One region of the Halomonas elongata DSM 2581 genome, then DNA from elsewhere that is predicted to be linked to it. Evidence: riboswitches for the same ligand, from Rfam matches in the RefSeq annotation. Region 1 holds a riboswitch; each other region holds the start of a gene.
The links. Region 1 has a riboswitch for thiamine pyrophosphate ahead of thiM (hydroxyethylthiazole kinase). Riboswitches for the same ligand answer to the same signal wherever they lie in the genome.
Positions count from the first base shown of each region.

Region 2: another riboswitch for thiamine pyrophosphate. It lies ahead of tenA (thiaminase II); the one in region 1 lies ahead of thiM (hydroxyethylthiazole kinase).
Region 3: another riboswitch for thiamine pyrophosphate. It lies ahead of HELO_RS02760 (SLC5/6 family protein); the one in region 1 lies ahead of thiM (hydroxyethylthiazole kinase).

Region 1 covers NC_014532.2:3,867,974-3,871,220, reverse strand. Annotated here, with positions in the region: gene HELO_RS18180 (DMT family transporter) at 1-13, shown strand, start outside; gene thiE (thiamine phosphate synthase) at 30-659, opposite strand; gene thiM (hydroxyethylthiazole kinase) at 649-1,455, opposite strand; TPP riboswitch at 1,489-1,589, opposite strand; gene HELO_RS18165 (peroxiredoxin) at 1,664-2,302, opposite strand; gene HELO_RS18160 (C40 family peptidase) at 2,581-3,084, opposite strand; gene HELO_RS18155 (hypothetical protein) at 3,156-3,247, opposite strand, start outside.
Region 2 covers NC_014532.2:2,523,407-2,526,653, forward strand. Annotated here, with positions in the region: gene mdoH (glucans biosynthesis glucosyltransferase MdoH) at 1-1,641, shown strand, start outside; TPP riboswitch at 1,686-1,827, shown strand; gene tenA (thiaminase II) at 1,899-2,567, shown strand; gene thiC (phosphomethylpyrimidine synthase ThiC) at 2,998-3,247, shown strand, end outside.
Region 3 covers NC_014532.2:597,984-601,230, forward strand. Annotated here, with positions in the region: gene HELO_RS02755 (amino acid deaminase) at 231-1,442, shown strand; TPP riboswitch at 1,546-1,654, shown strand; gene HELO_RS02760 (SLC5/6 family protein) at 1,644-3,050, shown strand; gene ilvD (dihydroxy-acid dehydratase) at 3,153-3,247, shown strand, end outside.

The DNA of each region.
Region 1 (3,247 bases):
CCCCTCCGCCTGATGAGCCGATTCAGCCTTCAGCGCCTCGGGGCAACGCCCTGGTGAAAGCTGCGGGCCGCGGCTTCCGGGTCCGGCGTGCCGCAGATGGCCGAGATCACGGCCAAACCATCGGCGCCGGCGCGACGCACGGCCTCGACGTGTTCGGCCTTGAGGCCGCCGATGGCCACGGTCGGCAGCGGGCTGGCGCCGGCCAGTTCCGCCAGGCCGTCGAAGCCGAGAGGCTGGGCGTGGTCGCGCTTGCTGGGAGTGGCGAAGACTGGCCCCAGCCCCAGATAGTCGAGTTTGGCGGCATTGATTCGGGCGAGTTGCTCGGGTGTCTGCACCGAGAGGCCGAGGATGGCGTCCGCTCCGAGGGCGGCCCGGGCATCGTCGACTTCGCCGTCATCCTGGCCGATGTGCAGTCCGTCGGCGCCGCTGGCCAGGGCCACCTCCAGTCGATCATTGATCAGCAGGGGCACGCTGCTGCCTGCCAGGGCGGTCTTCAGGCGTCGCGCCACGGGTACCAGTTCGGCATCGCTGGCGTGCTTGTCGCGTAGCTGTACCAGGGTTACGCCACCGCGCACGGCGGCGACGACGGTTTCCTCCAGGCCACGCTCGGCGCATAGCTCGGGGTCGGTGACCAGATAGAGGGAAAGGTCAACGCGCATGGGTGATCTCCAGTCGGGCGCGGGCGGTCAGGGTGTCGGTGTCGAGGGCATGCAGGGCATCGAGGAAGGCCACGGCGAAACTGCCCGGCCCCCGGGCGCTCTCTCCGGCAATGCTTCCGGCCACGGCATAGCCGGCCAACGCCGCCACGCAGGCCTCGAATGGGTCCTCGGCGACGGCCAGGTGAGCGCCCACCACGCCCGTCAGGGCACAGCCCAGGGTGGTGACGCGCGGCATCAGGGCATGCCCGCCGGCCACGCGTGCCAGGCGCTCGCCATCGGTGACGAGGTCGGTTTCGCCGGTGACGGCGATCACGGCGCCGGTGCGCCGAGCCAGGTCCACGGCGGCACGTTCCGCCGCTTCGGTGGTATCGGTGCTGTCGACACCCTGGCCACCGCCGCCCTGCTCGGCCAGAGCCATGATTTCCGAGGCATTGCCGCGCACCACCGTCGGCGAAAGCGCCAGCAGGCGGGCGCCGGCCTTGCGGCGCAGGGTCGTGGCGCCGACTGCCACGGGATCGAGTACCCAGGGTGTGCCGGCCTCATTGGCGGCGCGGGCGGCAGCGTCCATGGCGTCCACCCAGTCGGGCGACAGGGTGCCGATGTTGAGCGTCAGAGCACCGGCCAGGGCGGCGAACTCCTCGACCTCCTCGCGGGCATGGGCCATGGCCGGTGAGGCGCCCAGGGCGAGCAGGACGTTGGCCATGGTGTTCATGGCGACATGATTGGTGATGTTGTGAACCAGCGGGCAGGTCTCGCGCACACGGTTCAGGTGGCGAGCGAGGTCGATGGTGTGCATGGCGCCTCCCGGGCGGCGGGAGGTGCTGGCCTCGGGATGGCCGGCACGACTCCCTCCGCCGGCATTATCCGGGTCAGGTGATGAGGGTGCGTCTCAGCCGGGCGGCATGGCGTCCGGCGCCCCTGTCGTCAGGCCTTCTACTATCCGTGCCCGGTTGGCACCTGTAAAGAGGCGGCGACGAGCCTTGCCGTCGCCGCCGTCCTTTGCCTCAGGAACGCTTGGGCTGCTTGACCAGGCGCAGGTAGGGCTTCTGCTCGTCCCAGCCTTCGGGGAAGAGGGTCTTGGCCTCTTCGTTGCTCACGGCGGGCACGATGATGCAGTCATCACCATCCTGCCAGTTCACCGGCGTGGCCAGCTTGTGTTCGTCGGTGAGCTGCAGGCTGTCGAGTACGCGCAGCACCTCGGCGAAGTTGCGGCCGGTGCTGGCCGGATAGGTGATGGTCAGGCGCACCTTCTTGTTCGGATCGATGATGAAGACGCTGCGCACCGTCAGGGTGTCGTTGGCGTTGGGGTGAATCATGCCGTAGAGGTCGCTGACCTTGCGGTCGCCGTCCGCCAGCAGCGGGAAGTTCAAGCCTTGCCCCTGGGTTTCCTGGATATCCCCGGCCCAGGCTTCGTGATCCTCGAGCGGGTCCACGGAAAGGCCGATGGCCTTGGTGTTGCGCTTGTCGAATTCCGGCTTGAGTCGCGAGACTTCGCCGAGCTCGGTGGTGCACACCGGGGTGAAGTCCTTGGGATGCGAGAACAGAATGACCCAACTGTCTCCGGCCCACTCGTGGAAATTGATGGTGCCGGCAGTGCTCTCTTGGGTGAAGTCGGGCGCTGTATCGCCGAGTTGCAGTGCCATGTTGGCCTCCTGATGGATGGGTAAGTGGCATCGCGGGCGCGGTGCCGGTTCGACGGTTTCAAGCATTGCACGATGATGGCGCGTGTGGAAACAACCGCTGGCCATATGCTCAGTCGAATTTACGCTTAGCTCGGGCTTCGAGCGGACCATCGATAGGGCGCTGTGAACCCCTCCCTGGGCGCTACATCCGCCATTCATGGCGGATGACCCTCGCTTCGTCTTGTCCCCGGCGCCTACTGCCATTGAACGTTTGGCCATTCGCTCTCAAGCAGTGTCTTCTAGGGGGCTGGAGCGGCGGCGCCGAGATACCGCTCCCGCCAGTAATCCAGATCCACCGCCGAGGTGGTGACGCGCCGCCCCCGGCCCGGGGCGTGGATCATCTGGCCATGCCCCAGGTAGATGCCGACATGGCTGGCATCACCGCGGCCGGCGGTGTCGAAGAACAACAGATCCCCCGGGCGGGCCTTGTCGATCGGCGGCAGGTTCTCGAACTGCCGGCGGGAAGTCCGGGGCACCTTGATGCCCGCCCGGGCGTAGGCGAGCTGCACCAGCCCCGAGCAGTCCAGGCCGCTCGGGGTGTCCCCGCCGAAACGGTAGGGCGTGCCGAGCGTCTGGCGTGCTTCGGCGAGGATCATGGTGCGCTCCATGGAGAGATTGCCACCGTCCCGGGTCGCCAGGTCGGGACCGGCACAGCCGGCCAGCCACGAGAGCAGTAGCGTTGCCAGCAGCCATTTCGATATCAGGGGCGTGACGTGGCGATGGCAGGCAAGTCGTGGCGGCATGCGCGGCTCCATGGCATAAGGAATCCCTCTCCCGCCTACAGCCTAGCCCGTGATGCTGGCGCTGGCGAGTATCAGCGGAAGGCGATACGCGTGCCATGGGTCAAGCGTTCTTCGGGCGTCATGGCGTGTCCGGGAACGCCGATCATCTCGTCGCCGCACTGGT
Region 2 (3,247 bases), 1.3 Mb from region 1:
GTATCGCCCCCCAGACCGCCTGAGGATGCGCGTTCTCGCACCGCTCTGGTCATGCCGATCCACAACGAGGATGTCGAACGGGTAGCCGCCGGTCTCGAGGCCACCTGTCGAGACCTGCCGCCGATCACCGAAGCACGACGCATCGAAGCCTTCGTACTCAGCGACAGCACCGACGCCGACATCGTCGCCCGGGAACGCGCCACCATGGCCGCGCTGCAGCATCGCCTTGCCGACCACTGCCAGCTCCACTACCGGCACCGTGACAGCAATGCCGGCCGCAAGGCCGGCAATCTGGGCGACTTCTGCCAGCGCTGGGGGCAGCACTATGACTTCATGCTGGTGCTCGACGCCGACAGCCTGATGAGCGGTGACACCGTGCACCAACTGATCGCGGAGATGGAAGCCAATCCGCGCCTCGGCCTGCTGCAGACAGTGCCGATCCCGGTCCGCCAGGACAGCCTGTTCGGCCGCGCCAACCAGTTCGCCGCCGCCGTCTATTCGCCCATGCTGGCCACCGGGCTGAGCTTCTGGCAGTCCGATGCCGCCAACTACTTCGGGCACAACGCCATCATGCGCGTCGACGCCTTCACTCGACATTGCGGACTCCCCGAACTGCCCGGACGCCCGCCACTCGGCGGCGACATCCTGAGCCACGACTTCGTCGAGGCGGCCCTGTTGCGACGCGCCGGCTGGGAAGTGCGCATGCGCACCGATCTCGGCGGCAGCTTCGAGGAAATGCCGAGCCATATCCTCGACTACGCCAAGCGCGATCGCCGCTGGGTCCAGGGCAACCTGCAGCACCTGCGCCTCTTGGGTGGCAGCGGCCTGCACATGCTCAGCCGTGTGCATTTCCTGTGCGGCGCCCTGGCCTACCTGTCATCGCTGATCTGGCTGGCGATCCTGGTGGTCAGCACCATCGACGCCCTGATGCGCGCTCTCATCGAGCCCAACTTCTTCACCTCCAACGCCCAGCTCTTTCCCAACTGGCCCATCGCCCCACCCAACCTGATCATGCCCCTGCTCGGCGGCACCCTGGCGATGCTGCTGATGCCCAAGGTCCTGGGCGTCTGCCTGGCGTTGCGCCGGCATCCGGGCCTGTACGGCGGTCGGGCCAAGCTGGCGGCGAGCGCCCTGCTGGAAGCCCTGTTCGCGATGCTGATCGCCCCGCTGATGATGGTCTTTCACAGCCGCTTCGTGATCGAAGTGTTGAGCGGGCGCACGGTCGCCTGGAATCCACAATCCCGCGAGGGACGTGCCCTGCCCTGGCGCGAAGCGCTGCGCCATACCTGGCCGGGCACCCTGGCGGGCACCTTCTGGGCCTGGATCACCTGGTGGTACACCCCGACCTTCTTCTGGTGGCTGACGCCCGTCTGGCTGGGCCTGATGCTGGCCGCGCCCCTGGTTCGCCTGAGCAGCAGCCTCACCATCGGCCGACGCCTACGGCAACGTGGCCTGTTGCTGGTACCCAGCGAGACGGCCCCACCCGCCGTGTTGAAAGGGCTGACGCTTCCCGCCACCGTCGACGGCAATGCCGAGCCGGCGCCGCCGCCTGCGGAACGCCCCTGCGACATGCCGCTTCAATCCTTCTCGCGGGACTGGGCACGCCACCCGCCCACTCAGCAGCAAGGTATCGGCAAATGACGAGGGGGACTGTTCATTGCCGAACAAGCTGCTAGACTGAGGCCACTCGCTTGACGGGGTGCCGGTTGAGCCGGCTGAGATGACGCGCGTTCGCGACGAACACAGCGTTGATCCCGTGGAACCTGATCCGGGTAGGTGCGCCATCGCGCACGTGAACCGGCGTAGGGAATCAGGCGGTGGACTCGACCTCTTCTCCCGGCAGTCCTCCCTCCTCGTTTCGCTTCGCCCGCTTTCCGGATCCCGACACCGGAGACATGATGGGTTATCGTTTCAGCGACCTGACCGACGCCTGCCAGCAAGACTGGCGCGCCTATATCGAGCACGACTTCGTTCGCTCCCTCGGTGATGGCAGCCTCGACCCGGCGGCCTTTCGCCACTACCTGCAGCAGGACTACCTGTTCCTGATCCACTTCTCCCGGGCCTATGCTCTGGCGGCCTACAAGAGCCACGACCTGACCGAGTTGCGCCATGCCTTCGAGGGGCTCAAGACCATTCTCGACGTGGAGCTCGGCCTGCACGTGGGGTTCTGCCGCGAATGGGGCATTTCCGAGGATGACCTGGCCAAGCTGCCCGAAGCCCGCGCCACTCTCGCCTATACCCGTTACGTACTGGACACCGGCAGTCGCGGCGATCTGCTCGACCTTCACGTGGCGCTCTCCCCCTGCCTGGTGGGTTACGGCGAGATCGCCAACTGGCTGAACGCGCGCCAGGAAACCATACGGGGCGACGACAATCCTTTCGACGCCTGGATCGCCATGTACGAAAGCGACGATTTCCAGGGGGCCATGCACGACGAAGTTGCCTGGCTGGACGCTCGTTTGGCGGAGGTCACACCCGAGCGCTTCGCGCGGCTGGCGGGCATCTTCCGCGACGCCACCCGCCTGGAGATCGACTTCTGGCAGATGGGGCTGGACCGCGCGGACTAGCCCACTGCCTTGATAACCATTGCCGGCTGCGCGGACGCCAGGAGCTCCAGGCAGAAACTTCCCGGCACTGAAACCGTCCGCCAGCAATGGCGGGCACTACCACGCTTGACGGGGTGCCGTTGACGACGGCTGAGATCATGCGAAAACAGCATGGATCCCGTTGAACCTGAGAGGGTGTTTACAAACTACTGCGCTCGGCCATGCCGCGTTGAAATCAGCCTCAAAATGCTCATTTACCTCATCGTAAACTCCGCGTTTTCGGCTGATTTCGCCTAGCCCTGGCCATCGCTCGTGGCATTTGTAAATACCCTCTGCACTGGCTAGGACCAGCGTAGGGATCAAGCGATACGCCGCCGGACCATCCCGCCCGGTGGCCCCTGTCCCCCAGCGGTCCTCCCTGACAAATCATCCAAGCCAAGGGAGCACGACCATGAGCAAGACCACCAACTTCCTCAACGAAACCGCCCGCGTCGACGAGGCCGCCGTCCAGGCCCTGCCGGGTTCGCGCAAGATCCATGTCGAGGGCTCGCGGCCCGACATCCGCGTCCCCTTCCGCGAGATCAGCCTCTCGCCGACCAGCACCTCCGGGGCCGACGAAGACAACCCGCCGTTGCTGGTCTACGACACCTCCGGCCCCTACACCGACCCCGAGGCCAGCATCGACCTGCGCCGCGGGCTGC
Region 3 (3,247 bases), 790 kb from region 1:
CGTGTGGTGAATGGCTTGGAAACACTGCTTAAATGCCTACGCGTGCTAATCACTACGCTCGGCGATTTATTCAGCGTTTCCTTGGATCCTTAGAGAAGGGCCTGTGGTTGCCTGTCGATCAAGGTATGGTATTTTCTAACAAGAAATCAATATGTGTGAAAGTTTTTATCAGGGCGCCGTCGCGAAGGCGGTGTCGCAAGGCCCGATTCCCGAACACGAGGAGTGACGAGATGCGTCAGATGGCGTCGAAGATGGGTGACAAGGGAGTCCCGGAATCCGGGACCTCGCTGCTGGAGGGCGTGAGTCTGCCGGCGGCGGCGATCCAGGAAGCGCCGCTGGCGCACAACCTGGCGTGGATGCAGCGTTTCGCCGAGTCGCATGGCGCAGAGCTGGCGCCGCACGGCAAGACCACCATGACGCCCGAGCTGTTCCGTCGTCAGCTCGAGGCGGGCGCCTGGGGCATCACCCTGGCCACCGCACCGCAGTGTCGCGCGGCGTTCGTCAGTGGAGTCGAGCGGTTGTTGATGGCCAACCAGCTGGTGGGCCGTGCCAACATGGCGATCATTGCCGATCTGATCGAGGCGGGCGCCGACTTCCACTGCGTGATCGATGGCGAGGACAATGCGCGGGCCCTGGGGCGTTTCTTCTCTGAACGTGGCCTGACCCTCAAGGTGCTGATCGAGCTGGGCGTCGAAGGCGGGCGCACCGGCTGCCGTTCCGTCGAGGCGGTGAGCGAGCTGGCCCGGATCGTCGACACCGAGCCGGGCCTGGCATTGGCCGGCATGGAAGGCTACGAGGGCGTGGTGCATGCCGAGGATCCGGTGCCGGCGATTCGCGATTACGCCGCACGGCTGGTCGAGGCCGCCCGTCGCCTGGATGACGAGGGCCGGTTCGGCGTGGATGCCCCGATCATCACCGCCTCGGGATCGGCCTGGTATGACCTGATCGCCGAGACCTTCGACGCCGCCGAGCTGCGCTCCCGCTTCACCCCGGTGATCCGCCCGGGCTGCTATGTGGTGCACGATCATGGCATCTATCGCCAGGCCCAGCGCGGCGTGCTGTCGCGGCGGCCCGATCTGCACGAAGGGCTGCGGCCGGCGCTCGAGGTCTTCGCCCAGGTGCAGTCGTTGCCCGAGCCGGGACTGGCCATCGTGGCGCTCGGCAAGCGCGACATCGGCTTCGATCACCTGCCCGAGCCGCTGCGCCGCTATCGCGAGGGCGGCTCGGCGGACGAGGTGCTGAGCGTGTCGGGCTGGGAGCTCACCAAGCTGATGGACCAGCATGCCTTCATCCGCTTGCCCGAGCACGCCGACAATGTACGGGTCGGTGACGTGGTGGCCTTCGGGGCTTCCCACCCCTGCCTGACCTTCGACAAGTGGCGGCGCATCTGCCTGGTCGATGAACACCTGACGGTGACCGAGACGCTCGAAACGGCGTTCTGAGCCACTGTTCGTCTTCCACTGCTGAGTGTGGCATGCTGTCGGGCGGTCCTTCCGGGCCGTCATGCACAGGGTGATTTTCGCGGCCTGTGCCCCACAATTCATTCACTGTCGCCAGGGGAGTCTCGTACCGACGGGGCTGAGAAAGCGCGTGACGCTGACCCTGGAACCTGATCCGGTTCACACCGGCGGAGGAAGTGCGACATGCCTTACTTGACGTCAGCCGTGCTCGGCGCGGCGCTGCTGTGTTTTGCCTACCTGGGCCTGCGGGCCCGCCGGGCCGATGGCCCCCTCGACGACTATGTGACCGCTCGCAACTCCCAGAGCGCCCGCTCGCTGGGCGTTTCCTTCCTGGCATCGGGCATGGGGGCCTGGATTCTCTTCGCGCCACCGGAGATCGGTGCCATGGTCGGGCCGTTGGCGCTGGTCGGCTATGCCCTCGGCTCCGCCTTGCCCTTCATCGTGCTGAGCCTGTACGGGCCGGTGATCCGTCGTTACCTGCCCGAGGGGCGCAGCATCGGCGAGTTCGCCGAGGCCTGCTATGGGCAGGGCGTGCGGCGCTGGGTCACGCTCGTTTCGATCCTCTACATGGCGTGTTTCCTGGCCGCCGAACTGACGGCCATTGGCGCGATTGCCTCCTTGCTTTCCGAGGTGCCGGCGGGGCTGGTGGTGATGGGCGTGGCGGTCGTCACCCTGGTGTACACGGCAGTGGGCGGACTGCGTGCCAGCCTGGCCACGGATCGCTGGCAGGGCTGGCTGCTGCTGGCGCTTCTGGTGCTGGTGGCCGGCGTGGTGGTCTGGGTCCTGCCGCCCTTGCCGGAAAACGCGTCAATGCCGACCACGCCTTCGGTGAATGCCCTCTCGGTGGCCTTGACCCTGATTATCGCGGTCACGGCGGCGGAGCTGTTCCACCAGGGGTACTGGCAGCGTGTCTGGGCCGCCGAGACGAATGGCGCACTGGGGCGCGGCGCCCTGCTGGGCGGGGTTGGCGTGCTGCTGGTGGTCATGGTGATCGGTGGCCTCGGCATTCTGGCCGCCATGCATGGATTGCCGTTGGGCGAGCCGCCGATTCCCTTCTTCGCGCTGCTGGCCGAGGCGCCGGGTTGGCTGGCCGTGCCGGCACTGGTGCTGGCCGTCACCCTGGTGGCGTCGAGCGTGGATACCCTGCAGAACGCCATCGCCTCCCTGGTGGTGGCGGGCTCCGGGCGTCGCGGGCTATCCATCGGCTCCGCGCGGCTGGCCACCGTGGTCCTGATGGTCCCGGTGGTGGTGGTCGCCCTGCAGGAACTCTCCGTGTTGCGGCTGTTTCTGATCGCCGATCTGCTGTGTGCGGCCACCGTGGTGCCGGTCTTGCTGGGCGTCTGGCGGCGGATGGGCTCCCTGGCGGCAATGGCCGGCGGTGTGGCAGGCCTGGTGGGTGCGGTCGTGCCGGGCTGGGTGGCCCAGGGCAGCCTGATGGCGGGCGTTCAGGCGGCCAGCTTCCCGGGTGGCATTCCCACCTTGTCGCCGTTTCTCTGCGCCCTGATCGCCTCGACGCTGGTCAGTCTGTTGATTGCCTGGTGTCGGCCCGCCCGGCGTTCCCGGTCGGTCGCCTCCGAGGGTGTCTCCTGAGTCGCGAGTGCCAATGGGCAGGCCTTCCCGGGTTGCCAGCGCGGGTGTGGCCAGCCACCCTCTAAGGTCTGACTAGCGAGCCGAGACCCGAGGAGAACCCGCATGAGCGATACGCCAAGTGATTCACGTCGTCGCTATTCCGCCCCGGTGGTGGATGGCGTCGGCAAGTCGGCCAGCCGCGCCATGCTGCGCGCGGT